One region of the Enterobacter cloacae complex sp. 394F7 genome, then DNA from elsewhere that is predicted to be linked to it. Evidence: predicted binding sites of a transcription regulator. Region 1 holds the regulator's gene; the other holds the start of a gene.

Region 1 (7,762 bases):
TACGCCTGAGAAAGCCGAAGATCTGATTAATAAAGGGTTGATCGACGCCGTGGCCTTTGGTCGTGATTACATTGCCAACCCGGACCTGGTTGCCCGTCTGCAGCAGAAAGCAGCGCTGAACCCACAGCGCCCGGAAAGCTTCTACGGCGGCGGCGCGGAAGGCTATACCGACTACCCTACGCTGTAATCTCTCCGTTGTGCATTGATAGCGGCGGCCTTTCGCCGCTATACTAAAACATCGTTTCTGTTCAAAAAGATACACTACTCCATTGGTTAATGAGGAAATTATGCGCCTACTTCACACCATGCTGCGCGTTGGCGATCTGCAACGTTCCATCGATTTCTACACTAACGTACTGGGTATGAAGCTGCTGCGCACCAGCGAAAACCCGGAATACAAATACTCGCTGGCATTCGTGGGTTACGGCCCGGAAACGGATGAAGCGGTTATCGAGCTGACCTATAACTGGGGCGTCGACAGCTATGAGCTGGGCACGGCCTATGGCCACATCGCGCTGGAAGTGGACAACGCGGCAGAAGCCTGTGAACGCATTCGCAGCAACGGTGGCAACGTCACGCGTGAAGCGGGCCCGGTAAAAGGCGGCACCACCGTGATTGCGTTTGTTGAAGATCCAGACGGTTATAAAATCGAGCTGATTGAAGCCAAAGACGCCGGTCGCGGTCTGGGCAACTGATCCCTCAGGGCGCACTATGCGCCCGTTGTTTTACTGCATCCCACGCCAAAATTTGCCATAATGCGCTCTGCTTTTTTCCCCTTGTAAGAGACCCTGATGTCCGATAACGCTCAACTTACCGGTCTGTGCGACCGTTTTCGTGGTTTTTATCCTGTTGTCATTGATGTCGAAACAGCCGGATTTAACGCTAAAACCGATGCGCTGCTTGAAATTGCCGCCATCACGCTGAAGATGGATGAAGAGGGCTGGCTTACACCGGACACCACGCTGCATTTCCACGTTGAGCCCTTTGAAGGCGCAAACCTGCAGCCAGAGGCGCTGGCGTTTAATGGCATCGATCCGCATAACCCGCTGCGCGGTGCGGTGAGCGAATATGATGCGCTGCACGCCATTTTCAAAATGGTGCGTAAAGGCATGAAAGAGAGCAACTGCAGCCGCGCCATTATGGTGGCGCATAACGCCACGTTCGATCACAGCTTTACGATGGCCGCCGCCGAGCGAGCCTCTCTTAAGCGTAACCCCTTCCACCCGTTTGTGACCTTTGACACCGCCGCACTGAGTGGCCTGGCGCTGGGACAAACGGTCCTGTCAAAAGCCTGTATTACGGCCGGGATTGAGTTTGACGGCACGCAGGCGCACTCCGCGCTGTATGATACGGAGCGCACCGCAGAGCTGTTCTGTGAAATAGTCAACCGCTGGAAGCGTCTGGGCGGCTGGCCGCTGGCGATGGGCGACAGCGAAGAATAAAAAAAAGCGACCTCTTAAGGTCGCTTTTTTATTTGCGCAGAAAATTACTCTGCGTCCGGCTCTTCGGTTTTGTACTTCGCCGCCGTCTCTTTGATCAGCTGCTGCAGTTCGCCGCGCTGATACATTTCAATCAGGATATCGCAACCGCCAACCAGTTCACCGTCGACCCACAGCTGCGGGAACGTCGGCCAGTTCGCGTATTTTGGCAGCTCAGCGCGGATGTCCGGGTTTTGCAGGATATCAACGTAAGCAAAACGTTCACCACAGGCAGACAGCGCCTGAACCGCTTGCGCGGAGAAGCCACAGCTTGGCAGCTTCGGAGAACCTTTCATATACAGCAGAATTGGGTTTTCAGCGATCTGGCGCTGGATTTTTTCAATAGTGGTGCTCATGTCTTGCTTCCTTTAACTTCTGTTACGGCATTAGTCTGACATTGTAGCGGTTCAGACTGGCATCGGAAAATAACATTTTTGTCACGTATAGCTATTTTATCGCGAGTGGCGAAAAGTTGCATTGTAAATGGTGCTTAACCCTGCGGCAGGCAGGGTTTTGCTTAGGGCGTGAACAATTGTGCGACAAATCGATGAATTTTTTTGCACTTGCTAACGAAACAGGTTTTTAGATTGAAAAATGCTATTAACTTCTCGGGTTTTTATGGATTAGAATCGACGGGCTTTGTAAATCACACGCGGGTATTATTGATGACCTGCATTTATCAGGGGACTGCCCAGTGGCGCGGATAAATAAAATCTCGATCACGCTCTGTGCTTTACTGTTTACATCACTCTCTTTCACGCCAGCGGCAAACGCCTCTCAACAGGCGCGGCACTCTGCTGTGCAAAAAACGCATCTGGCAAAAACCACAGAACGTAAAAAAAAGACTACCAGTAAGAACGAAAAGAAAAAAACAACCGCTCAAACGAAAAAGACCGCCTCCAGCAAATCGAAATCAACATCTTCCCGCACTGCCCTCGCATCGAAACGTAAAGCCTCAAAAACTGCTGCCAACCTCGTAACGGAAAAATGCACCACGCGCAAAGGGCATAAAGCCAAATGCACGAAAGTGACAAAAATTGCCGACGCGCATAAGGTTCGGGTACAGAAAGCGCAAAAAACGGCGATGAATAAGCTGATGGGGCAAATTGGGAAACCGTATCGCTGGGGTGGCACCTCTCCCCGCACCGGTTTTGACTGCAGCGGGCTGGTGTATTACGCCTATAAAGATCTGGTGAAATTCCGCATTCCGCGCACCGCCAATGAAATGTACCACCTGCGCGACGCCGCCCCCGTTAACCGTGGCGAGCTGCAAAATGGCGATCTGGTCTTCTTCCGCACCCAGGGTCGCGGTACGGCTGATCACGTCGGCGTGTATGTGGGTAACGGGAAGTTTATTCAGTCCCCACGAAGCGGTCAGGACATTCAGATCACCTCGCTTAGCGAAGACTACTGGGTGCGTCACTACGTCGGCGCACGCCGCGTCATGACGCCGAAAACCATCCGCTAAACCCTGCCCTGCCGTCACCACGGCAGGGTAAGTTCCTCTTTTGCATACCCTTTCAATTTGCTATCCTGTCCTTGTTGTCTGTGTGGTTATTGGCAACGCAAAATACAATAAGGAGAGAAGCAATGTCGTTCGAATTACCTGCACTACCGTATGCAAAAGACGCCCTGGCACCGCACATTTCTGCGGAAACCCTGGAATATCATTACGGCAAACATCACCAGACCTATGTCACCAACCTGAACAACCTGATCAAGGGCACCGATTTTGAAGGCAAAACGCTGGAAGAGATCGTCCGCAGTTCAGACGGTGGCGTATTCAACAACGCTGCTCAGGTGTGGAACCACACCTTCTACTGGCACTGCCTGGCACCAAATGCTGGTGGCGAGCCGACCGGTGAACTGGCTACTGCGATTAACGCCGCCTTTGGCAGCTTTGCGGAGTTCAAAGCGAAATTTACCGATGCCGCAATCAAAAACTTCGGTTCTGGCTGGACATGGCTGGTAAAAGAGGCCGATGGCAAACTGGCTATCGTCTCCACGTCTAACGCGGGTACACCACTGACCACCAGCGCGACACCGCTGATGACCGTGGATGTCTGGGAACACGCGTACTACATTGATTACCGTAACGCGCGTCCTAACTACCTGGAGCACTTCTGGGCACTGGTTAACTGGGACTTTGTGGCGAAGAACTTCGCCGCGTAAGAGAGACGCAGAAGGGTTTCCCCTTCTGCGTTTTTTTATTCGGCAGCACAGGCCGCTTCAGGCTGTTTACGACCCGACATCATCACTAACAGCAGGCCAAGCGCGGCAATAATGGCCCCCATCACCGGCACAAAGCTGTATCCCAGACCACCCGAAATCACAGCACCGCCCGCTGCGGCACCGAGCGCATTGCCCAGGTTGAACGCACCAATATTCACCGACGATGAAAGACCCGGCGCCTCATGCGCGACGCGCATTACGCGCATCTGCAGCGGCGGAACCACGGCAAAAGTGGCCGCACCCCAGACGACCATCGCAATGGCCGCGCCAAACTCATTACGCGCCAGCCAGGGAATGGCAATCATGATGACAATCAGCAGGGTCAGAAAACCCTTCAGCGTTCCGCTCACGGAGCGGTCAGCAAATTTCCCGCCCAGATAGTTACCAATCGAGAAGCCCACGCCAATCAGCACCAGCATCGCGGTGATAAAGATCGGCGTCGCGTGAGTGATGTCATGCAGCACCGGCGAAATATAGGTGTAAAGGGTAAACATCGCCCCGGCACCCAGCACGGTGGTGAGCAGCGCCGAGAGCACCTGCGGACGCATCAGTACCGACAGCTCTTTACGTACCTCAGGACGCTCACCAGCGCTGCCTTTCGGCAGAGAGAAGAACAACGCCACCATCGCGACAACGCCCAGTACGGCGGTTGCGAGGAACGACATACGCCAGCCAATGACCTCACCCAGCCAGGTGGCCGCAGGAACGCCGCCAATGTTGGCGATGGTCAGGCCCATAAACATGGTTGCCACGGCACTCGCCTGCTTGTGTTTGGGCACCACGCTTGCCGCCACCACCGACCCCAGCCCAAAGAAAGCGCCGTGGTTAAGGCTTGTCAGAATGCGTGACAGCATCAGCGTGGTGTAATCCGGCGAAATGGCGGAGAGCACGTTGCCAAGGGTAAAGATAGCCATCAGGAAAATCAGCGCATTGCGGCGCGCTCGGTGGGAAAGCAACAGCGTCATCAGCGGTGCCCCTACCATCACACCAATGGCATAGGCGCTGATTAACATCCCGGCTGCAGGGATAGAGACGTCCACACCGCGGGCGATAACCGGTAAGAGTCCCATAGGGGAAAATTCAGTGGTGCCAATCCCAAAAGCGCCAATCGCCAGGGCCAGCAGGGGAAAATTGATTTTCATGCGTCAACTCCGGATGCCGTGTCATGTGGTGACACAGAACAAAGAAGCCGAAAGCATGACATCAATCACAAAAAATGAGAAGTTAACAAATTGGCAAAAGATTTTTGCCGGAGATGTAACAATCAGGACGAGCGGGAGAGAGCGAACGCCCCCTCCGCGTAAATCAGTGCAGTGCAGCCGTCAGACCTGCAGCAACAATCAGCGCCAGCACAATAACGGTGGTGAACAGCGAAAACTTCAGATCGGAACTCATCAATTTTTCTCCTTTTAATCCCCCCACGAAAAGTGAGCTTGCTCATTTTTACACAATTTACGTCAAAAATCTTCCAGGATTTAAACGGATAACCACTTTAGCTCTTCCCCTTTTCATCAAGATAGGACAAAATTCCACGCTAAATTTATTAGCGTACCGGCCATTGACCCCCTCCTGACGTCCCGTGTCGTTTTCCTGGCGTGCCGCAATTCAAAATTGCGTGATAAGGGTGAGAGAAGGCAAACGTTTACCTTCAAGGTTTTCAGGAGTTTAGGATATGGTCTGGAGTGACATTTAATGGCAACAATTAAAGACGTAGCAAAACGCGCAAACGTTTCCACTACAACCGTATCACATGTAATTAACAAAACCCGCTTCGTGGCGGAAGAGACGCGCAACGCCGTCTGGGCGGCAATCAAAGAGCTGCACTACTCGCCGAGTGCCGTTGCGCGTAGCCTTAAAGTTAATCACACCAAATCCATTGGTTTGCTGGCGACCAGCAGTGAAGCGGCCTATTTTGCCGAAATCATCGAAGCGGTTGAGAAAAACTGCTTCCAGAAAGGCTATACCCTTATCCTCGGCAACGCGTGGAACAATATTGAAAAACAGCGCGCCTATCTGTCGATGATGGCGCAAAAACGCGTGGATGGCCTTCTGGTGATGTGTTCCGAATACCCGGAATCTGTCCTTTCCATGCTGGAAGAGTATCGTCATATCCCAATGGTGGTGATGGACTGGGGCGAAGCGCGCGCCGACTTTACCGACTCCGTCATCGATAACGCCTTCGAAGGCGGTTATATGGCGGGTCGCTATCTGATTGAACGCGGTCACCGTGAAATAGGCGTGATCCCGGGGCCGCTTGAGCGCAACACCGGTGCTGGCCGTCTGGCCGGGTTTATGAAGGCGATGGAAGAAGCGCTGATCACCGTGCCGGAAAACTGGATCGTGCAGGGCGACTTTGAGCCGGAGTCTGGCTACCGCGCCATGCAGCAGATCGTTTCTCAGCCGCATCGTCCAACGGCGGTGTTCTGCGGCGGGGACATCATGGCGATGGGGGCCCTGTGTGCAGCCGATGAGCTGGGCCTGCGCGTGCCGCAGGATATTTCCGTGATCGGCTATGACAACGTGCGCAACGCGCGCTTCTTCACGCCTGCGCTGACCACCATCCACCAGCCGAAGGACTCCCTCGGTGAAACGGCCTTCAATATGCTGATGGACAGGATCGTCAACAAACGTGAAGAGTCGCAGTCCATTGAAGTTCACCCGCGCCTTATCGAGCGCCGTTCCGTTGCGGATGGTCCATTCCGCGACTACCGTCGTTAATCTCGTGTGGAGCCAGCTAAGCTGGCTCCCGTAGCCATTCCCGGTTAAGCGTTTCGCTGTCTCCCAGATAATCCAGTAGCCATGCCATGGCGGGCGACACATCATTTTGTTGCCACGTCAGGCAGCAGGCCGCATCCGGGAACGGATTCTCCAGCGTCAGCTCGACCCATTCACCGGTATCGATTCTCGGCTTAGCGAAATGGACGGGAACCATCGCGACGCACAGCCCGGCGCTGAGGCAGGTCGCGGAGGATTCCCAGTCCGGCGCTACCACCCGCCGCTGGTTATCAAGAAGCCAGGTAATACGTTTTGGCAACGAGCGCGAGGTATCCTCCAGCACCAGCGACGGCCAGTTGCGCAGCGTGTCGTCACTCAGCGGTCCCTCCAGGGCAGCCAGCGGATGATCGTGTGCCACGACGCATTTCCAGCTCAACATGCCCATATCGCGAAACGCATAGCGCCCCCCGACGGGGATCGCCTGGGTTGCGCCAATCGCCATCTCTGCCCTGCCGTCCGCCAGCGCGTCCCAGACCCCGTTGAATACCTCCTGCGAGACACGAAGTTCAACGTCTGAAAAATGGCGATAGAAATCCACGATCATCTGCCGGGTACGCTCCGGCTTAACGATATTGTCCACGGCGATGGAAAGATGTCCGCGCCAGCCGTTGGCGATCTGCTGGCACTGTTCGCGAGTGATCTGCATTTTTTTGATAACAGAACGCCCTTCTTTCAAAAACCACGCGCCAGCAGGCGTTAATTCCACATCGCGATGCCGCCGTTCGAACAGCGGAACCGCCAGCCACTCTTCAAGCTGCCGCACCGTGTAGCTGATAGCCGAAGGGACGCGGTGCAACTCCTGTGCCGCACCGCTAAAGCTGCCGTTACGCGCGACAGCATCCACCACTTCAAGAGAATAATCTGACCACATTTTCTGCCTGCAAAAAATTTGAATGCAACCGCCAAATATTAGCGTTTCACAACCCGCTTTGCACTCCCTACACTCTGCGCCAGTGTCTACCTGCCTCCTCAAGGAGAATAAAACAATGCAACCCAGGAATGGATTTTTAGTCTGGCTCGGCGGTTTGAGCGTGCTGGGCTTTTTGGCCACCGATATGTACCTGCCCGCGTTTGCGGCGATGCAGGAAGATCTGCAAACGCCAGCCGCGGCCATCAGCGCCAGCCTGAGTTTGTTCCTCGCCGGTTTTGCCATCGCACAGCTGCTCTGGGGCCCGCTCTCCGATCGCTTCGGGCGTAAACCGGTGCTGTTACTGGGCCTGGCCATTTTTGCCGCAGGCTGCCTGGGAATGTTATGGGTACGCGATGCGACCTGGCTG
Region 2 (7,762 bases), on a different contig from region 1:
CAAGCGCGGTTCGCTATCCACGCGGTAACGCGGTAGGCGTTGAGCTGCAGCCGCTGGAAAAACTGGCGATAGGTAAAGGTCTGGTGAAACGTCGCGGTGAGAAAGTGGCAATTCTGAACTTTGGTACCCTGATGCCAGAGGCCGCTAAGGTCGCTGAAGCGCTGAATGCCACTCTGGTGGATATGCGCTTCGTGAAACCGCTCGATGAATCCCTGATCCTGGAAATGGCAGAAACCCATGAGGTGCTGGTGACGCTGGAAGAAAACGCCATCATGGGCGGCGCAGGTAGCGGCGTAAACGAGGTGCTGATGGCGAACCGTAAAGCCGTTCCGGTACTGAACCTTGGTCTGCCGGATCACTTCATTCCGCAAGGTACTCAGGACGAAGCCCGCGCGGCAATTGGCCTGGACGCCGCGGGTATTGAAGCCAAAATTCGTAGCTGGCTTGCCTGATCCTTCCCCTTTTCCGCTCCTGCTATGCTTAAACGTATTGTTTAAAAAAGCAGGAGTGGAACCATGCAATACACGACATTAGGAAAAACGGATCTTAACGTTTCCCGACTTTGCCTGGGCTGTATGACCTTTGGCGAGCCTGACCGGGGTAATCACGCCTGGACGCTGCCGGAAGAGAGCAGCCGCCCTATCATCAAACGCGCCATTGAAGGTGGCATTAACTTCTTTGACACCGCCAACAGCTACTCCGACGGCAGCAGTGAAGAGATCGTTGGCCGTGCCCTGCGCGATTTTGCGCGTCGTGATGAAATCGTCGTCGCCACCAAGGTCTATTACCCGGTGGGCGATCTGGCTGAGGGGCTCTCTCGCGCCCAGATCCTGCGTTCCATTGATGACAGCCTTCGACGCCTGAACATGGACTATGTCGACCTGCTGCAAATTCACCGCTGGGATTACAACACGCCCATTGAAGAGACGCTTGAAGCGCTCAACGATGTGGTGAAAGCCGGTAAAGCGCGCTACATCGGCGCATCGTCTATGCACGCGTCGCAGTTTGCTCAGGCGCTGGCTCTGCAGGCGCAACATGGCTGGGCGCGCTTCGTCACCATGCAGGATCACTACAACCTGATCTATCGCGAAGAAGAACGCGAGATGCTACCGCTCTGCTATCAGGAAGGCGTGGCGGTGATCCCGTGGAGCCCGCTGGCACGTGGTCGCCTGACCCGTCCGTGGGGGGAAACCACGGCCCGCCTGGTATCGGATGAAGTAGGAAAAAATCTTTATTCCAGTACAGAAGCCAGCGATGCGTTAATTGCCGAACGGTTAGCCGGGATCGCCGACGATACCGGAGCAACCCGCGCCCAGGTCGCGCTGGCATGGCTGCTGGGTAAACGCGGCGTCGCGGCACCGATTATTGGCACTTCGCGGGAAGAGCAGCTTGATGAACTGCTGAATGCGGTGGATATCACGCTGACGCCGGAGCAGATTGCCGAGCTGGAGACACCGTATCAGCAGCATCCGGTGGTAGGGTTTAAGTAATCCCTCTCCCTAACCCTCAAATACGTAAGCCGGGTAAGGCGAAGCCGCCACCCGGCAGTACAGATCGCACAACATCACCCGAAGTGATCGTACCCTTTCCAGTCCAGCGTAACGGGCGCACCATCTTTCACAAACTTCAGCCCTTCACTCTCCGGCATGATCTGGCCGATACAGGTAAACTTCGCGCCGAGATGCGCTAACGCCACGTCCAGCGTCCCACGGTTGAGCTCAGGCACGGTAAAGCACAGCTCATAATCTTCTCCACCGGAGAGCGCCCAGCGCAGCGCCTGCTCAGGCTCGACGTGTCGAAGCAGCTGCTCTGATAGCGGGAACAGATCCAGGTCAACGCGCGCGCCGACACCGCTGGCCTTCAGAATATGACCGAGGTCTGAGATTAACCCATCCGAGAGATCGATAGCCGAGCTTGCCCGTTCGCGTAGCGCCTGGCCGTGAAGAATACGCGGCGTTGGCCGCAGATGGCGTTTGACCAGATACGCCGCGTCGTCAGTATCGTTCACGGTTAAGCGATCCTGAAGGATTGCCAGTCCCGCTGCGCTGTCGCCCGGCGTACCGGTGACGTAGATCCAGTCGCCAGGTTTCGCCCCGGAGCGTTTCAGCGCGCGTCCAGCCGGCACATAACCGTGGATCGCGAGCGTCATCGATAGCGGCCCCGCCGTGGTATCGCCGCCAATCAATTGCATGTCGTAGTAGTTAAGCTGCTCAAACAGAGCGTCACTGAAGGCTTCAAGCCAGGGTTCATCGACCTCTGGCAGCGTCAGGGCCAGCGTTAACCACGCCGGATCGGCCCCCATCGCAGCCAGATCGCTCACGTTGACCGCCAGCGCTTTATACGCCAGATCGGCAGGATCGATATCAGGTAAGAAATGGCGCCCGCACACTAAGGTGTCGGTGCTGATTGCCAGCGTCTGTTTTTCGGGAATATTGAGAAGTGCACAGTCATCGCCAATGCCGGTTTCAACATCAAGACGAGATGTTCTGACACGGTCGAAATAACGGGCAATCAGGGAGAATTCGCCGCATGCCATACGTTATGCCTCAGCAAATAAAAGAAAAAACCGGAGCCGCACTGCCCGTCAGGCAATGCAGAGCTCCGGTTTGCGGATCACTTTTTGTGGGGACGGATCGCAGGTGCTGCTTTATCAAGAACGCCGTTTACAAACTTGTGGCTGTCTTCCGCGCCGAAGGTTTTCGCCAGTTCGATCGCTTCGTTGATGGCCACTTTGTACGGCACATCATCACGTTTAGACAGCTCAAACAGCGCAATGCGCAGCACTGCTTTTTCTACCTGACCCAGCTCTTCGAGCAGACGGGAGAGGTAGGGTTTCATCAGACCATCGAGATACGCGCTATTAGTCGCCACTCCCGACAGCAGTTCACGGAAGTACAGAACGTCAACATCTTTCACGTCCTGTTCTGACAGGAACTGGTATTCAACATCAGCGATGTCGTTCTGGGACAACTGCCAGGAGTAAAGTGCCTGAACGGCACATTCACGGGCGCGGCGACGAGCAGCAGGTTTCACGGAATTCCCCTTACAAAAAAATCAGGCCTTGATGGCTTTCAATACATTGATCATTTCAAGCGCGGTCAGTGCAGCTTCTGCACCTTTGTTACCGGCTTTAGTGCCAGCACGTTCGATGGCTTGTTCAATACTTTCGGTGGTCAGCACGCCGAACGCGACAGGAATTTCAGCGTCCTGTGCAACGTGCGCCAGACCATTGCTTGCACCGCCCGCAACGTATTCGAAGTGCGCAGTGCCGCCACGAATAACGGTACCCAGCGCAATCACCGCGTCGTATTTACCGGTTTTCGCCAGCGCGCCCGCTGCCAGTGGCAGTTCGTAAGCACCTGGAACCCACACAACGGTAATGTTGTCATCTTTAACCTGGCCGATACGTTTCAGGGCGTCAACCGCACCTTCCAGCAGGCTATCGTTGATGAAGTTGTTGAAACGCGCAATGGTGATGGCGACGCGAGCGTCCGGGGTAGCTACAGCAGCTTCAATAATGTTCATACTCTTCCTTTACGGGTTCATTTGGCCCCGCAGGGGGGCGGATTTTATCATAATACTTTGCGCACTGCTTCCCTATTTCAGGAGCAATTACGCTGTCGTTAAATGGAGGCAAACATCCGGACCCACCGGACGAATCTCGCTAAATTTGAGTTGTGGTGCATCGGCCAGTTTTTCAAGGCCGGGCAGCACAAACAGGCCACGCGCGTCGCTACCCAGCAGTTTAGGCGCAACGTAGACAATCAGTTCATCGACCAGACCTGCCTGGAGCAGTGCGCCTGCCAGCGTCGGGCCGGCTTCCACCCAGATGCTGTTCACCTGCTGCTTACCCAGCAGCATCATCAGCACCACGAGATCCAGATGACCGTTGTGCTCCGGCACCATAATGCTGCGCACGCTTTCCGGCCAGTCGCGTGAATCTTCCTTTGTGCGGGCAATCCAGGTTTCACCGGGCTGCTGCACAATGCGGTGTTCAGGCGTGACGCGGTTCTGGCTATCAATGACAATACGCAGCGGCTGACGCAGGTTTTCCTGCGGATACAGCACCTGGGTATCGGCATTCAGTTCGTTCCAGCGCACGGTCATGGCCGGATCGTCCGCGAGAACCGTTTCACTGCTGGTGAGGATAGCATGGCTTTGCGCACGCAGATGTTGCACATCGCGCCTTGCCTGCGGCGAGGTGATCCACTGACTTTCGCCATTCGCCATCGCCGTGCGGCCATCCAGTGAGGCGCCCAGCTTGAGCTGAATATACGGGAACCCGGTACGCATACGCTTCAGGAAGCCTTTGTTAATCGCTTCCGCGTCCTGCATCATCAGGCCGTGGCTAACATCGATCCCTTCCTGCTGCAGACGGTACAGACCACGTCCGGCCACCTGGGGATTAGGATCCTGCATCGCAGCGACAACGCGCGACACTCCCGCCGCAATCAGCGCTTCACAGCATGGCGGCGTGCGCCCGTGATGGCTGCACGGCTCAAGCGTCACGTAGGCCGTAGCCCCACGCGCTTTTTCACCCGCCATACGCAGGGCATTCACCTCAGCATGGGGCTCGCCCGCGCGGTAGTGGAAACCTTCGCCCACGATCTCGCCATCTTTAACAATGACGCACCCGACGTTGGGGTTAGGATGGGTGGTAAATCGACCGCGCTGCGCCAGCTTCATGGCGCGCGCCATGTACATCTCATCCTGCATGGACTCAATCCTGTAAGCGGGCGATCTCTTCGCCAAACTCTTTGATATCTTCGAAACTGCGGTAGACAGAGGCGAAGCGGATATAGGCAACCTTATCGAGCTTTTTCAACTGCTCCATCACCAGATTGCCGATCATCTTGCTGGGCACTTCACGTTCACCCAGACCACGAAGGTAAGATTTAATGTGGTTTAACGCCATTTCGACGTCATCCGCGCTGACGGGGCGTTTTTCCAGCGCTTTGAGCATTCCGCTGCGCAGCTTCTCTTCGTTAAACGGCTCGCGCACATCGTTACTTTTTACCACGCGCGGCATGACCAGCTCTGCCACCTCAAAGGTCGTGAAACGCTCGTTACATACCAGACACTGCCGACGGCGGCGTACGGAAGACCCTTCGCCCACAAGACGAGAATCGATGACTTTGGTATCCACAGCGGAGCAGAATGGGCAATGCATACGGTATCCCTGTTATCTGGTTAACTGACTTTCATTTTACCCTGAACTGGCCTGACAACAAAGGAAGAGCTTTTTGAGACAAAGGATCTATGTCTGTCGGGATGATGCTGGCTACCATTACGGTGATCCGTTATTTCAAGGAATTAAACGCAATGACAAGACGTTACCTGAAAATTCTGCTGGTGGGGAGCCTCTTCACCCTTAGTGCCTGTGCACAGCAAACCGAAGTCCGCCAGATGAAACAGAGCGTGAATACGCTCAATACGGCAATGGACAAACTGAACAAAGAGACCGTGAAGATCACCCAGCAAAACGCGCTGAATGCAAAATCCACCAGCGGAGTGTATTTGCTGCCGGGGGCCAACACCCCTGCCCGTCTCAACAGCCAGGTTGGCACGTTAAAAATGTCGCTGGTGAATGTGGCGGCAAATGCGGATGGTACTCGCGCAACATTACGCATTCAGGGTGAGTCCAACGATCCGCTGCCAGCCTTTAGCGGCACCGTCGAGTGGGGCCAGATCCAGGGCACCACCGAGAATTACCAGGAGGTGAACGTGAAGAATCAGCTCTTCACCGCCCCGGCCAGTGTTTTAGCGCCGAGTGATGTGGATATTCCGCTTCAGTTAAGCGGCCTTACGCCCGATCAGTTAGGCTTTATCCGCATTCACGACATCCAACCCGCCGCGCAGTAACCCCCCTCCTTTTGAGCGGAGTGAAATGTCACTCCGCTAACATTTACATTTCGTATGGATTGGCAACATAAATGATTGCCGCTACAATCCCGGCCGTTTAAAGTACGCAAACGTGAACGCAATCGATTACGCGTGTGAGAGATATGTGAAACAACACATATTTTTGTGAGCAAGGATTCCTATAATAGGCTCCGCAGAAACACGAAATATTTAGAAACGCAATTCGCGCATTTTTCACTCCCGGAAGGGAATTTCAATCAGTGGCATGATTATGAAAAAAACATTACTCGCAGCCGGCGCCGTGCTGGCATTGTCCTCCTCTTTCACTGTTAACGCAGCGGAAAACGATAAACCACAATACCTCTCCGACTGGTGGCACCAGAGCGTTAACGTGGTCGGCAGCTACCACACCCGTTTCGGACCTCAGATCCGTAACGATACCTACCTGGAGTACGAAGCGTTCGCCAAGAAAGACTGGTTTGATTTCTACGGCTATATGGATGCACCGGTCTTCTTCGGTGGTAACACCGACGCAAAAGGTATCTGGAACCACGGTTCCCCACTGTTCATGGAGATCGAGCCGCGCTTCTCTATTGATAAACTGACTGGTACCAGCCTGGCGTTTGGTCCGTTCAAAGAGTGGTATTTCGCGAACAACTATATCTACGACATGGGCCGTAACAAGTCCGGTCGCCAGAGCACCTGGTATATGGGTCTGGGTACCGACATCGACACGGGCCTGCCAATGAGCCTGTCTCTGAACGTGTACGCTAAGTATCAATGGCAGAACTACGGTGCCGCGAACGAAAACGAGTGGGATGGTTACCGTTTCAAAGTGAAATACTTTGTGCCAATCACCCAGCTGTGGGGCGGCAACCTGAGCTATATCGGCTTCACCAACTTTGACTGGGGTTCCGATCTGGGCGACAACGACTTCCGCGATCTGAACGGTAAGAAAGCGCGCACCAACGACTCCATCGCCTCCAGCCACATCCTGGCGCTGAACTACGATCACTGGCACTACTCTGTTGTTGCGCGTTACTGGCACAACGGTGGACAGTGGAACGACGACGCCAGCCTGAACTTCGGCAACGGCGACTTCAGCGTCCGTTCTACCGGTTGGGGTGGTTACCTGGTAGTGGGTTACAACTTCTAATCGTGTGATTGTTGCCGGGTGGCGCTGACGCTTACCCGGCTACAAAACCTGTGCGGGCTGCCTCTCCCCGTGGCTTGTTACTGCTTCACCTTGCGCAAAAAATCCGCCAGCGATCGGTCTGCACTCTCACTAAAGCGCCTTTCCGTAAGGACAATTTTGAGGCATCTGTCGAGACGGAAACAGCGATAGTCATCGCGCAGTTCACACCATGACGCCAGTAGCCAGCGTTCTCCCCAGAAAAACAGCCCCAGCGGCTGAACCTCACGCGTTGAAAATTGCCCCGCTTCGTCACGATAATGCAGCACGAGCACGCGCTGGGCCGAGATCGCCTGATGTATGACATCAAAATCACTGCGGGAGTGGCTTTTCATGCCAAAATCCGGGGCGTAGATCCGCGTCTGCTCTGCCTTTCGGCGGCTCTCTTCGGGCAGGATCGCGAGCACTTTCTCCTGTGCCGACTCCAGTTCGCGCGACAGCGACTCCCCGCCCCAGGTGGTAAGCAGACGAATAGCCACGATCAGCGCCTCAGACTCCTTGTTTGTCAGCATCAGCGGCGGCAGGTCAAACCCCGACATTAGCCGGTAACCGCTCCCCGCTTCGCCCTCCACCGGCACGCCGGAAAGCGACAGGTCGCGGATATCGCGGTACACCGTGCGCTCAGAAACGCCCAGCCTGTCCGCAAGATGCGCTGCCGTTGTCAGACGTCGGCCCCGCAGGATCTGTACTATCTGAAACAAACGGTCA

The links. Region 1 encodes PurR, which represses purine synthesis genes. Its sites were predicted from a motif close to CANGCAAACGTTTGCNTG; they were not measured.
Region 2: a site for PurR is predicted at 5,978-5,995, ahead of AC2FAK_RS06300 (nucleoside-specific channel-forming protein Tsx). Genes of this name have one in related genera too.

The regions. Positions count from the first base shown of each region.
Region 1 is NZ_JBXWCS010000004.1:161,923-169,684, reverse strand. It holds gene nemA (alkene reductase) at 1-187, shown strand, start outside; gene gloA (lactoylglutathione lyase) at 288-695, shown strand; gene rnt (ribonuclease T) at 792-1,442, shown strand; gene grxD (monothiol glutaredoxin 4) at 1,487-1,834, opposite strand; gene AC2FAK_RS07770 (C40 family peptidase) at 2,173-2,946, shown strand; gene sodB (superoxide dismutase [Fe]) at 3,069-3,650, shown strand; gene AC2FAK_RS07760 (MFS transporter) at 3,686-4,852, opposite strand; gene cydH (cytochrome bd-I oxidase subunit CydH) at 5,016-5,105, opposite strand; gene purR (HTH-type transcriptional repressor PurR) at 5,403-6,428, shown strand; gene punR (DNA-binding transcriptional activator PunR) at 6,445-7,356, opposite strand; gene punC (purine nucleoside transporter PunC) at 7,472-7,762, shown strand, end outside.
Region 2 is NZ_JBXWCS010000003.1:294,766-302,527, forward strand. It holds gene dxs (1-deoxy-D-xylulose-5-phosphate synthase) at 1-452, shown strand, start outside; gene AC2FAK_RS06265 (aldo/keto reductase) at 516-1,490, shown strand; gene thiL (thiamine-phosphate kinase) at 1,565-2,536, opposite strand; gene nusB (transcription antitermination factor NusB) at 2,614-3,033, opposite strand; gene ribH (6,7-dimethyl-8-ribityllumazine synthase) at 3,055-3,525, opposite strand; gene ribD (bifunctional diaminohydroxyphosphoribosylaminopyrimidine deaminase/5-amino-6-(5-phosphoribosylamino)uracil reductase RibD) at 3,613-4,716, opposite strand; gene nrdR (transcriptional regulator NrdR) at 4,721-5,170, opposite strand; gene AC2FAK_RS06295 (SadB/YajI family lipoprotein) at 5,323-5,862, shown strand; gene AC2FAK_RS06300 (nucleoside-specific channel-forming protein Tsx) at 6,134-7,018, shown strand; gene AC2FAK_RS06305 (helix-turn-helix transcriptional regulator) at 7,096-7,762, opposite strand, start outside.